DNA from 4 places in the Massilia genomosp. 1 genome. Region 4 is predicted to be linked to each of the others. Evidence: predicted binding sites of a transcription regulator. Region 4 holds the regulator's gene; each other region holds the start of a gene.
What was found. Region 4 encodes LexA, which represses DNA repair genes until DNA is damaged. Its sites were predicted from a motif close to ACTGTATNNNNATACAGT; they were not measured.
Positions count from the first base shown of each region.

Region 1: the regulator LexA is predicted to act here: its motif matches at 2,183-2,200, upstream of imuA (translesion DNA synthesis-associated protein ImuA).
Region 2: the regulator LexA is predicted to act here: its motif matches at 2,258-2,275, upstream of F1735_RS29450 (ATP-dependent helicase).
Region 3: the regulator LexA is predicted to act here: its motif matches at 3,232-3,249, upstream of recA (recombinase RecA).

Region 1 covers NZ_WHJF01000001.1:17,875-22,803, forward strand. The annotation lists gene F1735_RS00095 (hypothetical protein) at 1-118, shown strand, start outside; gene F1735_RS00100 (hypothetical protein) at 266-820, opposite strand; gene F1735_RS00105 (hypothetical protein) at 1,055-1,390, shown strand; gene F1735_RS00110 (hypothetical protein) at 1,397-2,065, shown strand; gene imuA (translesion DNA synthesis-associated protein ImuA) at 2,218-2,925, shown strand; gene F1735_RS00120 (Y-family DNA polymerase) at 2,855-4,339, shown strand; gene F1735_RS00125 (alpha/beta hydrolase family protein) at 4,456-4,929, shown strand, end outside.
Region 2 covers NZ_WHJF01000129.1:2,734-7,662, forward strand. The annotation lists gene F1735_RS29445 (PAS domain-containing protein) at 1-89, shown strand, start outside; gene F1735_RS29450 (ATP-dependent helicase) at 112-2,229, opposite strand; gene F1735_RS29455 (hypothetical protein) at 2,711-2,938, opposite strand; gene F1735_RS29460 (chromate transporter) at 3,274-3,849, shown strand; gene F1735_RS29465 (chromate transporter) at 3,846-4,439, shown strand; gene fghA (S-formylglutathione hydrolase) at 4,526-4,929, shown strand, end outside.
Region 3 covers NZ_WHJF01000016.1:378-5,306, reverse strand. The annotation lists gene F1735_RS08300 (sodium:solute symporter family protein) at 1-588, opposite strand, end outside; gene F1735_RS08295 (DUF4212 domain-containing protein) at 585-899, opposite strand; gene F1735_RS08290 (sensor histidine kinase) at 899-2,428, opposite strand; gene F1735_RS08285 (response regulator) at 2,425-3,135, opposite strand; gene recA (recombinase RecA) at 3,310-4,392, shown strand; gene recX (recombination regulator RecX) at 4,408-4,863, shown strand.
Region 4 covers NZ_WHJF01000037.1:51,696-56,624, reverse strand. The annotation lists gene rplI (50S ribosomal protein L9) at 203-655, opposite strand; gene rpsR (30S ribosomal protein S18) at 682-972, opposite strand; gene priB (primosomal replication protein N) at 1,007-1,300, opposite strand; gene rpsF (30S ribosomal protein S6) at 1,342-1,746, opposite strand; gene F1735_RS15695 (DUF29 domain-containing protein) at 1,885-2,049, opposite strand; gene lexA (transcriptional repressor LexA) at 2,181-2,816, shown strand; gene F1735_RS15685 (tetratricopeptide repeat protein) at 2,851-3,576, opposite strand; gene F1735_RS15680 (WGR and DUF4132 domain-containing protein) at 3,771-4,929, shown strand, end outside.

The DNA.
Region 1 (4,929 bases), on a different contig from region 4:
ATACATAGCACTCAACGAACCAATCGTCGCCGTTGCCAATTTCCCAGTCAGCTTCAATGAACCCTACGGTGACACCCATCAATGGAGCGAATGGCAAGGAAGTTCATGCGCCGCGTGATCTTAACGCAACATTTTTTGCGATAAACCACTCTTTCCTGCGTTCATTGGCGGGAAAGAGCGGTTAGATGCCTGATTCATGCACCGTCAGTCCTGCGGCGTGACGATGATAGTGAGGGTAGGTGTTTGCTGCACGGACTTGGCAGTGCTACCCAAGGGGAGGCACTCGCGACTTCTGCAGGAAATCCATGAAATCGCGCAACAAGAACATGAACGCTCCGACGAGTATGGCGCCAAACGCCAATTGAACAAGGAAAGCCACACCAGGAATGAGAGCATCTGGCGGGACCAGAAAACCTAGTCCTCCTAAAAACGCACCGCCCACAGCGCCGGAATTCACAACCTTCATGTTGACAGCAGCAGGATGACGATTTACTCCGTTACGGAATACCCGCCAATAGAAGCCGCCAGCGATTACACCCCAAGTGACAAGAGTAACCTCCAACGACATCATGACACCAATGCGTGCAAGCGCTTTGTATGCGACAAACGCACCCAACACGGTCGAACAGGACAAAATGCTCAGGCTCCACAGAAAAAATGAACGGCTAACTTGCGTACGTTTTCCATAATAGACGCCTCCACCAACCCCTAGCAGAGGCAGCAAAAGGCAGGCGACATAAAGCCACAAGCCTATATCTGCCTTGATGCAGACAGCGATCAACGCACTCGTCGCGCCAGTAAAAATCGAAAAATCTCGCATCTGGGCGACTAAGTCTCTGTAGCAGAACATTGGTACTAACGACCCTTTACAGTGTTGCGGACAACGTACGAGTCAAGCCCGTATTCGATTCCGTAGGAAATAACGAATCCTACTCCAAACCCGACAACGAAGCCAATTGCCGTACCGACGCCCGGCACTCAACGGGACCCGGTGGGGAAAGTTGCCGTTTCCCTCGGACTTGAGCTCTGCACCATCACCTGTGGCGACGACGACGTGTATGTCACCGATCTCAGAGGGTCGATCTGGAAAGGCCGCGATTCCACTTGGGAACTGGTCGAGCGACGCCATCAAAGTCTTCCGTTCGCCGATGCGGCATGGTTCCAGAGTACGCTGTGGTGCGCCAACGATGACGGCATGCTCGCCCTTGAAAACAATACGATGGTAGCCGCGCGCCTGTTGGAGAAACATCCCGTTCCCGATGAGGTTGCGTGGGTCAGCCACCGTATCGATGTCTCGCCGGATGGACAAAAGATGCTCGTGTGCGGCGGGCAGGGGGCCGCCTTGCATGATGGGCTTGCGTGGCAATTGCTTTTTTCCGGCGACGGGTGACATCCCTTGCTGCGCTCGGAACCGCTTGTCGCCATTGATATTGATGAAATCATGATTCAGAGTATTTTTGATCGATTTCAATATGTCACCGTGCGCGCTGCGTCAGGATCGGCGGGATCGGCACTGCCGCCTTCCCATCCTCATCCGCCAGGAGTGACCTCGATGACCGTTCCCCCTTCCCGTGGAGCCATTTCAGCGCTCACCTATCCACGTCCCTTCTGGCGCTATTTGCTGCTGTTTCAATCCTGGTCGCAACTGGGATCATGGTTGGTCATGGTGCTGGCGGTCACCTTGCCGATGCACGCGCTCATGATCGGGCTGAAAGAAGCGCCGCCGCTGGTGGCGCTTCTGTGCGGCACGGCGCTGGGCTCGCTGGGGTCGGTCTGCATGGTCCTGCCGGTGCAGTTTTCCGTGGCGCCCGCAGGCGCGGCAAGCATGCGGAGCCTGCTCGATACGCTGGAACGCCTGGGTTATGTGCAAGAGCGGCGCAGCGGCGCAAGTGCTGTTTATCTTCAAAAACTGCCGCGCGTGTTGCGCTGGAACGAGGGCGCGCTAAGGATTGCGCAGCATCGCGGCACGATCGTGGTCAGCGGCCCGCGCTCGATTGTCGGGCGGATGCGCAAAGCGCTGTTAAGCGCCGCGCCGGGATGCGTTACTGGAAATATTTCTAATTAAAGCTCTGACCCCGGTTGTAGGAAATTGCTGCAGTTTTGCGTCGGAATGTCCGTCTTCCATAGGGTGAGGGGGAGAGGTGGCGCACGATAGGCCTTGCCAAATTGGCAGTCAGCGAGTACTGTATAAACATACAGTACTTTGTTGATTCCACCATGAACTCCCCCAATCTTCTTGCCGCGCCCGAGACTTTGCATCCCGCCTTGTGGCGCGCTTCCCAACTGGCCCACGCCGGTACGCGCTGTGTCGACAGCGGCCATCCCACGCTCTCGCCCCAGTTGCCCGGCGGCGGCTGGCCCAGCGGCTGCCTGGTCGAGTTGCTGCTGCAACAAAGCGGCATCGGCGAATTGCGCCTGTTGCGCCCGGCCCTGGCCAAGGTGGCCGAACGCCGCATCGTGCTGCTGCAGCCGCCCCATCCACCGCAGGCGCTGGCGCTGGCCGCGCTCGGCTTGTCTCCCTCCCAGCTGATCTGGGTGCGCAGCGCGCGCAATGCCGATGCCTTGTGGGCGGCCGAACAGGTGTTGCGCAGCGGTAGTTGTGGCGCGCTGCTGTTCTGGGCCAGCCATGCACGGCCCGAGTCCTTGCGCCGCCTGCATCTGGCGGCGCAAGGCGGCGAAGCCCTGTTCTTCCTGCTGCGCCCGCTCGCGGCGGCCCAGGATGCCTCGCCCGCGCCGCTGCGCCTGAGCCTGCGTCCGGCCCTCGGCGGGCTCGACATCGGTTTCGTCAAACGCCGGGGGCCGCAGCGCGACGCGCCCCTGTTTCTTCCCCTGACTCCTTGTTTACTCCAACGCCATGCGACTCTGGATCGGCCTCTATTTGCCCCGCCTGGCGCTCGACGTGTTCAGCCCGCACTGGTCGGCTGAGGCCGCCAGCGTCGTACTCGAGAGCGAGCGCGTGCTGGCCGCGTCGGCGCTGGCGCTGGCGGGCGGGGTGCGCGCGGGCATGCGCCGCGGCGGCGTGCTGATGCTGCTGCCCGGCGCGCGCCTGCACGAGCGCGTGCCGGCGCGCGAGGCCGCCGCCCTGCAGGCGGTGGCCATGGCGCTGCTGCAGTACACGCCGCAGGTCACCCTGGCCGAAGAAGCGACCTTGCTGATGGACGTGGGCGCCAGCCTGCGCCTGTTCGGCGGGGTGCGCGCATTGTGCCGGCGCATTCGCGCCAGCCTGCGCGCGCTCGGCTTCGTGGTTCAGCTGAGCTGCGCGCCGACCGCGCGCGGCGCCTGGCTGCTGGCGCGCAGCGGGGCCGGGCACGCGCTCGGCATGGCGTCGCTCAAGCGCCGCCTCGACCGCCTGCCGGCCGCCTTGCCGCTGCCGGCGCGTCCGTTTGCCGCCTGGTTAGAGGGCATTGGCTGCGTGTCGCTGGGCCAGCTGCGGCGGCTGCCGCGTCCGGGCTTGCAGCGCCGTTGCGGCGGCGCCTTGCTGGCCGTGCTCGATGCGGCCTACGGCATGACGGCCGAGCTGTTCGACTGGATCGCCGCGCCCACCACGTTCCAGGCCCGGCTGGAATTGTTCGACCGGGTCGAACAGGCCGATGCCCTGCTGGCCGGCGCCCACAGCCTGCTGCTGCAAATGACGGGCTGGCTGTGCGCGCACCAACTGGCGGTGGGGCGCATCGTGCTGCTGCTCGAACACGAGCGCGGGCGGGTGGCGCGCGCGCCCACCGTGCTCGACATCATCCTGGCCGAGCCCACCTGGCGCGACGAGCACCTGGTGCGCCTGCTGCGCGAGCGCCTGGGCAGCCTGACGCTGGAGGCGCACGTGATCGGCCTGGTGCTCGAAGCGCCCGAGGTGCAGGCCATGGCCATGCCGAGCGAGTCGCTGTTTCCCGAGCCCGGCGGCAACGAGCAAGACCAGTGGCGCATGCTCGAACTGCTGGTGGCGCGCCTCGGTCCCGACAATGTGCTGCAGGCGGCCCCGCGCGCCGATTACCGGCCCGAGCTGGCCAACCGCTGGGTGCCGGTGCAGCAGGCGCGCGGCAAGGCGCAGCAGGCGCAGATGCAGTTGCCGCCGGACGTGCTCAGCTTGCCGCGCCCGGCCTGGCTGCTGGCCAAGCCGGTGGCGCTGCTGATGCGCGATCACCGGCCGTTTTACGGCTCGCCGCTGCGCATGGCGTCCACCCCCGAGCGGATCGAGGCCGGCTGGTGGAGCCAGTCGCAGACGCGCGATTACTTCATCGCCCAGGGGCAGGACCATGCCCATTACTGGGTCTATCGCGAACGCATCGCCGGGGCCGATGGCGATAGCGCGCCGCGCTGGTTTTTGCACGGCTTGTTTGGTTAGGGAAGCGGCAGCGGCTCCCGGTAACGGCGCCCGGTAACGGCGCCCGGTAGTGGCGCCCGGCAACGGCGCCCATCCAGGGTTAAGATGCTCTGATTCATTATTCACAAGGAGCAGGGATGCACAGCGAAAAACAAGCGTTTCCCGGCGCCGATGGGCACAAGCTGGCGGCCCGTCTCGATGCCCCCGACGGGCCGGCGCGCGCGTATGCGCTGTTTGCCCATTGTTTTACCTGTGGCAAAGACGTGTTCGCCGCCAGCCGCATCGCCGAGGCCCTGACCGAGCATGACATCGCCGTGCTGCGCTTCGATTTTACGGGGCTGGGCGCGAGCGAAGGCGATTTTGCAAACACCAATTTTTCATCGAATGTGCAGGACCTGGTGGCCGCCGCCGCCTTCATGCGCACCTCGCTCAAGGCGCCCGAGATCCTGATCGGACACAGCCTGGGCGGGGCCGCCGTGCTGGCCGCCGCCGCCGGCATTGACGAGGTGCGCGCGCTCGTGACCGTGGGTGCGCCGAGCGATCCATCGCATGTCAACAATTTGTTCGGCGAGCAGCTCGGCGTGATCGAAGCCGAGGGCGAGGCGCTGGTG
Region 2 (4,929 bases), on a different contig from region 4:
CCCTGCACCTGCGCTGCTCGGTGCAGGCGCTGAGCGAAGCGGGCGGTGCGCCCTACGAATATGTGGCGGTGGCCACTGTGCTCGTGTAACAGCCCCTGACGGCGGCCCCGCTTACTTCCAGGCGTTGCGGGCGCGATCGCGCACCAGCATGCGTACGCTCTCGGGCATGGGTTTCCTGCTTTGGACGGTGTCGGCCGTCATCCACACCGATTCGTCGAAATGCTTGAGCATGGCCGGGCTGATGAAGCGCGAACGCGCCGCATACACGTGGCGGTCGCCCATCTGCGCCTGCTGCTTGATGAAAAACCGGTTCGGCACCACCAGGTGCAGATGTTCCTTGGCGCGCGTCATGGCGACGTACAGCAGGCGCCGTTCCTCCTCGATATCGTCCGAATTGCCGGTGCTCATATCCGACGGAATGCAACCGTCCACCACGTTAAGCACATGCACCGACTTCCACTCCTGCCCCTTGGAGGAGTGGATGGTCGAGAGAGTCAGGTAATCCTCGTCCAGATGGGGCGGCCCGGCGCGGTCGCTGGTCGCTTCGGGCGGGTCGAGGGTGATTTCAGCCAGAAAGGTTTCGCGCGAGCCATGACCGGAGGCCAAGCGCGCCAGTTGCTCGACGTCAGCCACGCGCACTTGCGCATCGTCATGCATGCGTTCGAGGTGCGGCAGATACCAGTTCTTGACCAGCTCGATATCGGCGGGCCAGCGCAAGCCCGGCGCACGCAGTGCGCGGAACAGGGCCACGAACTGCTCCCAGTCGCCGCCGCTTTTGGCGGGCGCGGCAAATTGCTCGACCGCGCGCAGCGGCTCGGCCGATTCGGCAACCGCATCGAGCAAGCGGGTGGCGGTGGCGGCGCCGATCCCGGGCACCAGCTGCACCACGCGAAAACCGGCCACCCTGCCGCTCGGATTCTGGGCAAAACGCAGCACCGCCAGCACATCCTTGATGTGCGATGCTTCCAGGAACTTGAGGCCACCGAATTTGACGAAGGGAATGTTGCGGCGCATGAGTTCAAGCTCCAGCGCGGCGCTGTGGCTGGCGGCGCGAAACAGTACCGCCTGCGCCTTGAGCGCCATGCCGGTTTCGCGGTGCTCCAGGATGCGCTTGCAGACCCAGCGCGCCTGTTCGGCTTCGTCGGGAATGAGCACCAGTTGCGGCAGGACGGTCGAGACCTTGTCGGTCCACAAGGTCTTGGCATGCCGTTCGAGCGCGGCGCCGATCACGGCGTTGGAGGCGTCCAGGATCGGCTGGGTCGAGCGGTAGTTGCGCTCGAGGGTGACGATGCGCGCTTCCCGCGCGAATTGCTTGGGGAAATCGAGAATATTGCGCACCGTGGCGCCCCGGAACGAATAGATCGACTGGGCATCGTCGCCGACCACCATCACGCCCTCCCCGCCCGGTTTCATGCCCATCAGGATGGCGGCTTGCAAGCGGTTGGTATCCTGGTACTCATCGACCAGTACGTGATCGAACAAACCGCCGATGTGGGCGCCCAGTTCCGCATCGGCCGCCATCTCCGCCCAAAACAATAACAAATCGTCGTAATCGAGCACGTTCTGCTCTTGCTTGGCGTCCACGTAAGCGCCGAACAGCGTCTTGAGCTCGGCTTCCCACTCGCTGCACCAAGGAAAAGTCCCCTGGAGCACCAGCGCCAGCGTATCGCGGCTGTTGACCACGCGCGAGTAAATGGCCAGGCAGGTACTCTTGAGCGGAAACCGTTTCTGGGTCTGGGTCAGGCCAATCTCGTGGCGCACCATGCCCATCAGGTCTTCCGAATCGCCGCGGTCGTGGATGGTGAACGATTCGTCCAGGCCGATGCGGCCGGCGTAGTCGCGCAGCAGGCGCGCGCCGATGCTGTGAAACGTGCCGGCCCACGGAAGGGCGGCCCACGGCAGCGTGGCCGCGGCCTGACCGCCGCGCACGTTCATGATCCGGTGCAACACCGTACCGGCGCGCTCCGTCATTTCCTTGGCGGCGCGGCGTGAAAATGTGAGCAGCAGGATGCGCTGGGGATCGGCGCCGCCCGTGATCAGGCGCGCCACGCGGTGCGCCAGGGTATTGGTTTTGCCGGAGCCGGCGCCGGCGATCACCAGCAGGGGCCGCGCATCGGCCGGGGCCACGCCGATGTCATGCTCGACGGCGGCGCGCTGCGCGGGATTAAGACTGGCGAAGGGATCGTCGACGGCGTCGGCGGGCACATCGGCGTGAAAAGCAGCGGTCATATCGGACATTCGAACTGGAGTTGACATGACTGTACATTTATACAGTATTATTACGCAAGCAAAAACGCCGACGATATTTTTCGTCGCGCGCCCCGGCGCGCATGCGGCGTGGGTCCAGGCGACGCTCAAAGATCCCCATGTACGCGCTAAGTAGCCGTTTCTAAAGTACTTTTTGGGATATCCACAATCGCTGTGGATAACTTTGTGGATAATCCCCCCTTGACAGTCCGCAAGCGTGTAACGATGCGGGTTTCAACAAAATGCTCATTCGTGAGGCAGAAATAATTCCTATATAAATCAAGCACTTACAAAGTCAATGGAGAAGGCGGTAAAAAATAATAAGAAATTTCCTACAAGATTTTTTTGTGCATAAGCGCCTGTTTTGCACGCAGCGCGGGATGGGTGGTTCGATAACATTCTGATATGCACACAGCATCGGGCGCGCGCCTTGCGCCGGCCCCGCCGCCCCACCCTGCACCGCTCAATGGTGGAGCGTCCCGCGCCGGCGCTCAGGTTCCAGCAACACCCGTTCGATCACGTCGGGATGGATATCCTGCGCTTTCAGGTACTCGATGGCGGACATGGTATTTCTGCTTGCCTGGACCGAGATGGCATGGTTGACGATGTCGCGCTGGCGCAGGTCCAGGCGTTGATTATTCGGTTCGGCCAGGGCGAAGCCGCCGCTGTTGTGGCGTTGCTGTCGATTCATGGTGTGGTCCTTACAGGGGCATGGCGAGTACGTCGAAGGGAACCCGAGTTGCTTAACGAGTATCCATCAATAGAGAGCAAAGTCAATGTCAAGGTTCCATCGAAACGGCAAAAAATATGCTTCGGGCATAGTTATACGCGCCATAGTTGTCTTCGGCTACGCAGCGCCGGACGCGATCGGGCGCTCCTAAAATGGCGGATCGCACCCGTGCGCATGCCATCCATCATTGCCGAGGACATTGGCGACGCCTGCAGCGGCACGGGCCGGGTGGTGCGCGGCATCGGCGGCTGCTGAGCCCGCATGGACAGGCGGACGGGCCGGCGCGATAATGGCGCATGACCGATCCGTCCCTGACCGAGCGTCCGCGTCCGCAATCGCTGACCGACCTGTTCGTTTCCTTCACCCTGCTGGCGCTGCAAGGCTTTGGCGGCGTGCTGGCAGTTGTGCAACGCGAGATTGTGGAGCGCAAGCAATGGCTGACCCATGAGGAGTTCCTGGAAGACTGGGCCGTCGCCCAGATCCTGCCGGGACCGAACGTGGTCAACTTGTCGATGATGATCGGCGGCCGCTATTTTGGCCTGGCCGGCGCGCTGTCGGCGCTGGCCGGCATGCTGGCCCTGCCGCTGGTGCTGGTACTGCTGCTGGCGCTGGTCCATGCGCGCTTCATCGACCATCCCGGCGTGGCCGGCGCCTTGCGCGGCATGGCGGCGGTGTCGGCCGGCATGATCGGCGCCGCCGGCCTGAAGCTGTCGCTGGCGCTCTCCAACAACCCGATGCCGCAACTGTGGTGCTGGACCCTGTGCGTGATCGGCTTCGTGCTGGTGGCGCTGCTGCGCTTGCCGCTGATGGTCGTCCTGTTCGGCGTGGGCGGGCTGGCCTGCTTGCTCACCTGTCGCCGGCTGCGGCCATGAGCGCGCCCGAGATCGTGCCGCAGATCGTGCTCAGCTGGAGCGACTGGCTGAGCCTGTTCGGACACTACCTGATGCTCTCGCTGATGTCGGTCGGCGGCGCCATCTCGACCACGTCCGAGATGCATCGCTACCTGGTCGAGCAGCATCACTGGCTGAGCCAGGCGCAATTCAACAATGCCATCGCCCTGGCCCAGGCCGCGCCGGGGCCGAACGTGCTGTTCGTTGCGCTGATGGGCTGGCAAGTCGGCATGAACGCCGGCAGCACCGGGGCCGCCTTCCTGGGCGTGGCGGTGACCATGCTCGGCATCTTGCTGCCCTCGACCGTGCTGACCTGGTTGGCGGCGCAATGGGGCCATCGCAACCGCGACTTGCGGGCCGTGCGCGCGTTCAAGCAAGGCATGGCGCCGGTCGTCATCGCACTGTTGCTTTCGACCAGCTGGATCCTCGGCAGCGCCAGCCAGCGCTTCGCCACCGACTGGCCGCTGTGGCTGCTGTCAGTGACGAGCGCACTGCTGATCTGGCGCACCAAACTCCATTTGCTGTCGCTACTGGCCGGCGGCGCCCTGCTCGGGTGGCTGCAACTGGTCTGAGCACCATGCCGGGGCGACAAGCCGGGGCGACAAACTCGCCCGCGACAAGGCATACTGGCGCCATCATTCACCACTTGGACGGACCGATGCTCGAACTCTTATCAGAACACGCCTGTTTTGGCGGCGTACAGCGCTTTTACCGCCACGCATCGACGGCGATTGGCCTGCCGATGCGCTTTTCCGCCTTCATCCCGGCGGCACCAAGCGACCAGAAGCTGCCAGCACTGTTTTACCTGGCCGGCCTGACCTGCAACGAAGATACTTTTGCGACCAAGGCTGGCGCCCAGCGCGTGGCCGCGCGCGAAGGCCTGATCCTGATCGGCCCGGACACCAGTCCCCGTGGCGCCAACATTCCCGGCGAAACCGATGGCTGGGACTTCGGGGCCAGCGCGGGGTTTTACCTGGACGCCACCGAAGCGCCGTGGAGCAAGCATTACCGCATGTTCAGCTACCTGCTCGAACTGCACGCGCTGGTAGTGGCCGAACTGCC
Region 3 (4,929 bases), on a different contig from region 4:
GAGGAAGATGCCGACCGAAAAATCGACCCCGGTAAAGCGCGACGCGATCAGCCCGACCGCGTAGATCTGCGCCACCACGTAGGTGAACGAGACGATGATGGTGGCGGCCACCGCCATCACCCGCACCGGCCCGCCGCGCCCGCCGGCGCCGCCGCCGTAGCGCGCCGCCAGGAAATCGGGGATGGTGTACTGGGCGAACTTGCGCAGGTAGGGCGCGATCAGCAGCGCCACCAGGCAATAGCCGCCGGTCCAGCCCATGATGTAGGCCAGGCCGTCGAAGCCGTGCAGGTACAGCCCGCCGGCCAGGCTGATGAAGCTGGCCGCCGAAATCCAGTCGGCGGCGGTGGCCATGCCGTTGAACAGGGCCGGCACGCGCCGCCCGGCCACATAGTATTCGGTCACGTTCGAGGTGCGGCTGATCACGCCGATGGCGGCGTACAGCACGATGGTGGCGAACATGTACAGGTAGCCGAGCCAGACGCGTGGCATGCCTTCGCGTTCGAGCAGGGCCAGCGCGACGATGAAGGCGACGAAGCCGGCCGTAAACCACAGGTAGTAGCGGCTCAGGCGCCGCAACGCGGCGCTCACGACGTCCCCCCGGGCGCGGCTTTGAGCAGGGCCAGGAAGCGGCGGTCGGCGCGCCGCATCGCCAGCACGTACACGCCGAGGATGGCCAGGTACACCAGCGAGGCGCCCTGGGCGGCCAGGTAGAACGGCAGCGGCCAGCCGGCCAGCGACCAGGCGGCCAGTTCGCGCGCGAAAAACACGGTGCAAAAGCCGCTCGCCAGCCACACCAGCAGGAGGATGGCGGTGAGGCGGCGCGTGCGGCGCCAGTGAATGCGGCGCGCGGCCACCAGGCGGCGGCGCTGCTCGGCCAGGGAGCCAAGGGCGGTCGGCATCAGCAGTTGTCCTCATCGGTGACGCACGGCGGCGGGAAGGTCAGGCGGAACAGGCAGCCGGGCGACCCTTTTTTTTGTCCGCTGCGCGGATTGTTGACAATGTCGATCTCGGCCCCGTGCTGCTGGGCGATCTCGCGCACGATGGCCAGGCCGAGGCCGCTGCCGGGCGCGCTGTTGCCGAGGATGCGGTAAAAGCGCTCGAACACGTGGGCGCGCTCGGCCGGGGCGATGCCGGGGCCGCTGTCTTCCACTTCCAGGATCGCCAGATCAAGCTCGCGCCGCACGCGCACGGTGACGCTGCCGCCGGCCGGGGTGTAGCGCAGGGCGTTGTCGATCAGGTTCGACAGCATTTCGCGCAGCATCATGGCGTTGGCGGCGATCGGCACCGGCGCCTCGGGCTGCTCGAAGCCGAGGTCGATGCGGTGCGCGAACGAGGCTTGCACCCAGTCCTGCACGGTGTCGCGCGCGCTGTCGCACAGGTCCAGCACTTCGTAGGCGAGGCCGGCGTTGGGCTGGTTTTCGGCGCGCGCCAGGGCCAGCAACTGGTTGACCAGGCGCGTGGCCGCTTCCGAGCTCTTGGCCAGTTGCTCGAGCGAGCGGCGGATTTCATCGGGGTCGCGCTGGCGCAGCGCCAGTTCGGACTGCATGCGCATGCCGGCCAGCGGGGTTTTCATCTGGTGGGCGGCGTCGGCGATGAAGCGCTTTTGCATGTCGATGGTTTGCGACAGGCGTTCGAGCATGTCGTTGAGGGAACCGACCAGCGGCGAGATTTCTTCCGGCACCTGGCGCGAATCGATCGGCGACAGGTCGTCGGGACGGCGCGCGCGGATGCGTTCCTGTAACTGCGCCAGCGGCGACAGGCCGCGCGCGAGCGCGAACCAGACCAGGGCCAGCACGATCGGCAAGATGATGAACTGGGGCAGGATCACGCCCTTGATGATTTCGTTGGCCAGCTGGGCGCGCTTGTCCAGGGTTTCGGCCACCTGCACCAGGGCGGCCCAGGGTTCGTCGCCGCGCCTGGCCAGCGGGCGCAGGTTGACATACGAAAAGGCGATGCGCACCGGCGTGCCGTGCATCAAGTCATTGCGGAAATGCACGCGGCCGTTGCGCAGGCGCTCGTCGTCGGGCGGCAGCGGCAGGTCGCGGTCGCCGTCGATGTGCTCGCGGCGCGGGCCGCTGATCTGGATGAACACCTGGTCCACATCGTCGGCGCGCAGGATGTCGCGCGCGCTGCCGGGCAGGCGCGAGAACACCTTGCCGTCGACTTCGCGCACCTGCTGGGCCAGCACGGTGATGCTGTCTTCCAGCGCATGGTCGAAGGGCTGGTTGGCGATCGACTTGGCCACCAGGTAGGTGATCGCGATGCTCATCGGCCACAGCAGCAGCAAGGGCGCCAGCATCCAGTCGAGGATTTCTCCGAACAGGGAATGCTGGATGTTTTCTTCCAGCTCGGCGCCGGGCGGCACATACAAGGTCTCGAGGGCGTCCGGGGCCTCCGGCGGCGCCAGGGCGGCGTCGCGCACGCTCACTTCGATGCCGCGCCCGTGTCGGGAGCGCCGCGTCCGGCGTCGGGGAATTTTTCCAGGCAGTAGCCCAGGCCGCGCACCGTGGCGATGCGCACCCCGCCCACCTCGATCTTTTTGCGCAGGCGGTGTACATAGACTTCGATGGCGTTGTTCGACACTTCCTCGCCCCATTCGCACAAATGGTCGACCAGTTGTTCCTTGGACACCAGGCGCCCGGCGCGCGCCAGCAAAATTTCGAGCAAGCCTAGTTCGCGCGCCGACAAGTCCAGCATCTGCTCGTTGATATAGGCGCTGCGCCCGACCTGGTCGTACGCCAGCGGGCCGTGGCGCACCACGGCCGCGCCGCCGCCGGCGCCGCGCCGGGTCAGGGCGCGCACGCGCGCCTCCAGCTCGGACAGGGCGAACGGCTTGGCCATGTAATCGTCGGCGCCCAGGTCGAGGCCGTTGACCCGCTGCTCGATCGAGTCGGCCGCGGTGAGGATCAGCACCGGCAGCAGCGAGGCGCGCGCGCGCAGGCGGCGCAGCACTTCCAGCCCGGACAGGCGCGGCAAGCCCAGGTCGAGGATCAGGAGGTCGAATTCCTGGGTGGACAGGGCGGTATCGGCCTCCTGTCCGTTCTTCACACAATCGATGGCGTAGCCGGACTGGCGCAAGGAGCGCGTCAATCCATCGGCAAGCACGCTATCATCTTCGGCAAGTAAAATACGCATGGTGGCACCGGGACGTCTAATTAGGGCTATTGTGTTTCATTTGCCGCAACGCCGGGAATTTTTTTGAAACTGAGGCGTGTGGCGCTTGCACAAACCACTGTTTATTTGTACAGTAGTGCCTGTGACGTGCTACCCGCCCTTGATCTGGACCACTCTCTGGACTGAAAGAAAGTTATGGACGATAAAAAAACCGTATTAAATGCTGGCGAGAAGGGCAAGGCGCTGGCCGCTGCCCTGGCGCAGATTGAAAAGCAGTTCGGCAAGGGCTCCGTCATGCGCATGGACGCCAACGCGCCGGTCGAAGATGTGCAGGTCGTCTCGACCGGCTCGCTCGGCCTGGACATTGCGCTTGGCGTGGGCGGCCTGCCGCGCGGCCGCGTGGTCGAGATCTACGGTCCTGAATCGTCGGGTAAAACCACCTTGACCCTGCAGACCATCGCGCAAATGCAAAAACTGGGCGGCACCTGCGCCTTTATCGACGCCGAGCACGCGCTGGACGTCGGCTATGCCCAAAAACTGGGCATCAACCTGTCCGAACTGCTCATTTCGCAGCCGGACACGGGTGAACAGGCGCTGGAAATCACCGACGCGCTGGTGCGTTCGGGCAGCGTCGACCTGGTCGTCATCGACTCGGTCGCCGCGTTGACGCCGCGCGCCGAGATCGAAGGCGACATGGGCGACTCCCTGCCGGGTTTGCAGGCACGTCTGATGTCCCAGGCGCTGCGCAAGCTGACTGGCTCGATCAACCGCACCAACACCCTGGTGATCTTCATCAACCAGATCCGCATGAAGATCGGCGTCATGTTCGGCAGCCCGGAGACCACCACCGGCGGTAACGCGCTCAAGTTCTACGCCTCGGTGCGCCTGGACATCCGCCGTACCGGTTCGATCAAGTCCGGCGACGAAGTCATCGGTAACGAAACCAAGGTCAAGGTCGTCAAGAACAAGATCGCGCCGCCGTTCAAGGAAGCGCACTTCGACATCCTGTATGGCGAAGGCACGTCGCGCGAAGGCGAGATTCTGGATCTGGGTGCGGATAACAAGATCGTCGAGAAGTCGGGTTCCTGGTACAGCTATAACGGCGAACGTATCGGCCAGGGTAAGGACAATGCGCGTATTTACCTCAAGGAGCGTCCGGCTCTGGCGCGCGAGATCGAAAACAAGGTACGCGTCGCTCTCGGCGTGCGCGAACTGCCGCCGGTCGCTGGCGAGGAGCCTGCCGTCAAGGCGGCCAAGCTGAAGGCTGTCCCCGAGTAATCGGCGGGCCTGGCGATGGCAGCACCCCATTTGAGCCTGAAAGGCCGTGCCCTGCGCTATCTGTCGATGCGCGAGCACAGCCGGCTCGAGCTGGGGCGCAAGCTGGCGCGCCATGCGGAGGAGGGCGACGATGTCGAGGCCCTGCTCGATTTTCTCGAGAAAAACAACTGGCTGTCGCAGGAACGTTTTTCCGAATCCCTGATTCACCGCCGCTCGGCGCGCTTCGGCAACAGTCGCATCATGGCCGAGCTGCAAAGTCACGGGGTCAGGGGCGAAGCCTTACAGGAGCTCAAGGCCGGCCTGGTCGACAGCGAGATGGCGCGCGCCCGCGAGGTGTGGGAGCGCAAGTACGGCACGGTGGCGAGCGATCCCGCCGAGCGCAACAAGCAGATGCGGTTCTTGATGCAGCGCGGGTTTTCGCAGCGCGCGGTCAAGGCGGCGATGCAGGGGCGCGATCCGGATGATGATTAAGTCGGTCCGGGCGATGAATATGTATTATCGGTAATTGATATATCCCCTTGTTTGCGGGTTGTTTTT
Region 4 (4,929 bases):
CGCTCCACGCTTCCTCCCCACAGTCGGTCGCCCTTCCGCAGTTGCGCTTCACTTCGCTCACTGTGGTCAGCTTGCGGGAGGACTTGCACCTCCAAGAGTGCGCCCATGCTGGGCGCACGTAAAAAAAGCCGGGAAGACCCGGCTTTTTCTTAGTTGCATTGCAAGCATGATGCCTGCAATGCAACAGTGTGACATGCCTTACTTAAGCAGCTTCGCCAACAACAGCGATCGTGATCTCAGCCACCACGTCGGTGTGCAGGGCGACTGCGACAGCGTGTTCGCCAGTCGTTTTCAGCGGGCCGGTAGGCATGCGTACTTGCGATTTTTCTACAGCGAAGCCCGCTTTCGTCAACGCTTCAGCGATGTCGAAGTTGGTGACCGAACCGAACAGACGGCCATCGACGCCCGCTTTTTGAGCGATCGAGATGGTCATGCCGCCCAGCTTGTCGCCTTGGGCCTGGGAAGCGGCCAGCTTGGCAGCTGCCGCTTTTTCCAGTTCGGCGCGCTTGACTTCGAATTCAGCGACAGCCGATGCGGTAGCACGGCGAGCCATGCGTTGCGGGATCAGGAAGTTACGTGCGTAACCGTCTTTGACTTTAACAACATCGCCCAGGTTGCCGACGTTAACAACTTTTTCCAACAGAATGATTTGCATAGAGTTCTCCAGTTTATCCGCAGCGATTAAGCGTGGTGCAGATCGGTGTATGGCAGCAGCGCGAGGTAGCGGGCGCGCTTGATTGCGGTGTCAACCTGACGCTGGTAGTGCGCTTTGGTACCGGTCAGGCGTGCTGGCATGATCTTGCCGTTTTCCTGGACGAAGTCTTTCAGGGTGTCTACGTCTTTGTAGTCGACCTGTTCAACGTTTGCTGCGGTGAAGCGGCAGAATTTCTTACGCTTGAACAGTGGGTTCTGTTGTTTGCGCTTTTCTTTAAGCTTGAGCTTGTTCTTGTCGAATTTTTTACCGAATGCCATTTGAGGCTCCTGTATCTAAAAATGTGCTGACGCCTCAGGCGGCGGCACAGAAATCAATGATGTGAAACACCAGGCTTTTGCTGCTGCGGTTCTTCTTGGCCAGAAATCCCGTGAACTGATGAACGGCGCCCAATTCGGCCTGGCTGAATCGTCCCGAAATCTCGCCCGCGGCAAGCGCGGTGATCTCGAATTCGACCAACCTGGCAAGCCCTGCTTCCATCTGCTGCGAACTGTGCAGCAGGGTGGCGGTCACGATGGGCACGCCGGCCGGGGTGTAGCGCAATACGTCGCGCTCGCAAATCTGGGCTACGAACTGGAGTTGATTCACCGAGGTGAGGTCAATTCGCGTTCAGGGAATCTTGTCAACAATTACGCTGCTGCGGCTGGAGCTGGCGCTGGCGCGGCTGCAGGAGCAGGCGCTTCAGTGCGGTGGCTCTTGGCTGCGTCTTCACGTTGTACCGATTTCATCATCGGCGACGGTGTGGTTTCAGCCTTCTTCATCTTAACGGTGAGGTGACGCAGCACGGCATCATTGAATTTGAACGCGGTTTCGAGTTCCACGAGGGTCTCGTTGTCGCATTCGATGTTCAGGCAGATGTAGTGCGCTTTTGGCAGCTTCTGGATCGAGTAAGCCATCTGGCGACGGCCCCAGTCTTCAACACGGTGAACCGAACCGCCGCGCGTGCTTACGCTGGCTTTGTAGCGTTCGATCATCGCCGGGACTTGCTCGCTTTGGTCCGGGTGGACGATAAAAACGATTTCATAATGACGCATGCATAACTCCTTAGGGACGTTTAAACAAATGCCCACCTCGGCGTCAAGACGAGTGTGGGAAGGGAAAGCCGGCGATTATAGCGTGAAATGGAGCAACAGACAAGGACGCTGTGAGGCGCTTACGGGTTTCGGCGGCGTTTATGGCACAACATTCTTTTTGCGACGCTGTTCCGCGCACGCAACGATGTGCCCGAGATGAGCTGCGGGTTCCCTGCGCTCCGCCCGCAGCAACTGCGCCTGCTGCTCGCGCCACAGCACAAAATCGTCCTCATAACCCACCGGTGAAACCGCCAGCCGCTCCATGACGCGCCTCCTTTGGTCCTTGTTGGACAGCCCCTGTCGCAAATAATTCCCCGTTCTGCCAATTAACCCTTGCATTGCGCGAAATACTGTACAAAAATACAGTCTGTCCATATACACAGTCCCGCACATCGATGATCAAGCTCACACCACGGCAAGAACAAATCCTCAACCTGATCAAGGATGCGATCGAGAACACGGGCTTTCCTCCGACCCGTGCCGAGATCGCCAATGAACTGGGCTTCAAGTCGGCCAACGCGGCCGAAGAGCACCTGCAGGCGCTCGCGCGCAAGGGCGCCATCGAAATTTCGCCGGGCACCTCGCGCGGCATCCGCCTGATCGGCGCCAGCGTCGACGCCATCGCCATGCCGCCGCCGAACCTGCTCATGTCGCTGCCGCTGGTCGGGCGCGTGGCCGCCGGTTCGCCCATCCTGGCGCAGGAACATGTGGAAGCGACCTACAGCGTGGACCCGGCGATGTTTTCGTCGCGCCCCGATTTCCTGCTCAAGGTGCGTGGCTGGTCGATGCGCGACGCCGGCATCATGGATGGCGACTTGCTGGCCGTCAAAAAGGTCGACAGCGCCAAGAATGGCCAGATCGTGGTGGCCCGCATCGGTGACGACGTCACCGTCAAGCGCTACAAAAAGACTGGCTCGCTGATCGAACTGCTGCCGGAAAACCCGGACTTCAAGGTCATCCACGTCGATCCGGCGACCGACGATTTCGCGCTCGAAGGCCTGGCGGTGGGCTTGATGCGCAGCTGGAACTGAGGGCGCGGGCGCGGCCCGGCTGCGCCCGCCTGCTTCAGTCGCCCTTGCGCGGCGCGCTTGCGGCCGCATCGGTCACGATGCGGTTGTGTTCCTTGATATAGGCGTCGGTGGCGCTGCGCCAGGCGCCGAAGTCGGCCAGCACCAGCTTGGCCGAAACCTTGGCGTTTTCGGCGATGCCGGCATACACGCCTTCCAGGTGCAGGCGCGACTGCTCGGTTTCTTCCTTGGTCAAGAGGTCGGCGATATCCTTGGGAATGCGCTTGGTCAGCGGGCTCGCGTCGTTCAGCTTGCGCACGAAGGCGTTGTAGCAATCCTGCCACGCGGCGACCTTGGCCGAGACGCTCTCGATCTCGTCGTTCTGCTTCGACATGGCCGGAATGCGCGGCGCCGGACAGCGGAACTGGCCTGCGCTGAACTCGGCGCCATCGTATCCGGATATCCAGTAATCGAGCTCGGCGCGCCGCGTCTCGCGCTTTTTGATCATCTCGAGCGAGCCGGCGGCGCTCTTGTTGCCCTTGGCCGCCGATTTCTTGAACCAGGCTTCGGCCTTGGCCAGGTCCACCGTCCCCGCCTCGCCGTAAAAATACATTTCGCCCATGTGCAATTGGGCTTCGGCATTGCCGGCGTTAGCCAGTTTGGTGTAGAGCTGCAGCGCTTGCGGATAGGATTTTTTCGCGAACAGGGCGTTGGCGTCGGCCAGCTCGTCCGCTTGCGCCACGCCGCCCAGCATCAATGCCAGGCAAAACAGGGTTTTCTTCATTGCATGTCTCACGATGGGATGTCCGGATGCGCATCATAACCGGATTGGCACGGCTCGACAGGGGCACCGCTTTGCCGTAAAGTATCATTTTTTGCAACACTTATCTTATCATTCGTTATGAGCAAGCGAAACAAGTGTACGGCGCGCGCCGGCAGCCGCTTCCCCCTTCCCTTCAAGCTCGCTTAGGACGCCGAATGCGACGTTTCGAGTGTTGCGAAGGCGCGTCCAACAAATTCTGGGAAGTCGAGCAGGATGGCTGCGATCTCCATGTCCGCTACGGCAAGGTGGGCACGGCGGGACAGGGGCAAACCAACACCCATCCTGACCGCGCCACGGCGGTGGCGGCAATGGACAAACTGATACGCGAAAAAACCGGCAAGGGCTATGCCGAGATCGGCGCAGCGCCGCCGCTGGCGCCTGTGCCAGCCGCGCCAGCCGCACCCGCCCCGCTCCCCATCGCGCCCGCCATCGCCGCGCCAGGCGCTGTGGCGCCCTGGCTGGCGGTCGAGCCGCTGGTCGACATATCGCCCGCACTGGCAGCGCTGGCAATGCCGTCGCGCCGGTTCCCCGGCATGGCGCGCGCCATCGACGCCGGCGCATGCTGGGACGACTTCAAGCTGGTCACCCGCCATTGCACCTTCAGTGCGGAGCTCTCCGATCCCGCGTACCGCGATGCCGTGGCCGAAACCATCGAGCGCATCGCCCAGGACCGGCGGCGCGGTTCGCCCCTGTCGGACGCCATCATGATGCTGCTGGAAGCGAAAACCGGTTCCGCCTACGGCGAGGTGCATACCAGCGCCTTCACCGACTTCCTGGTGAGCGACAGAGGCTTGCCCTACGCCGTCGCGGTGTATCTGCAGCGGCTGGGAATGGTCCTCGATCAGGAGCGCGATCCCTCCGGCCTGGCGTACGCCATCAGCGCCGACGTGGACAATAGCGGCTACAGCTGGTTAACCGGCGGCTATCGCGAGGCCGACATGCTGTTGCGTGAGCACCTGGCGCAGGCGCGCGAGGAGGACTGGAACGCGTGCGTGCGGTCGATGCGGCAGGCCGCACCATCGCTGCCCGACTGGCGCCGTCCCCTGCTGGCCATCCTGCTGCCCGATGCGCCGGACCTGGCCAACGAACTGACCCTGGGCACGCAGTCGCCGGAAGGCCAGCCTCCCGCGCCCTGGTTCGAACAGTACGAGTGGTTCAAGGCCTACGCCACCTCGGACGCCGCCATCAAAGCGTTGCGCCGCTGGCCCAAGGCGGCAAGCTGCGGTGAGCACAACATCGGCACATCGGCCAGGCACGTGGCCACGGTGGTGCGCGACCGTGGCGCCGGCGCGGTCGCGCTCCTGGCCCCGCATG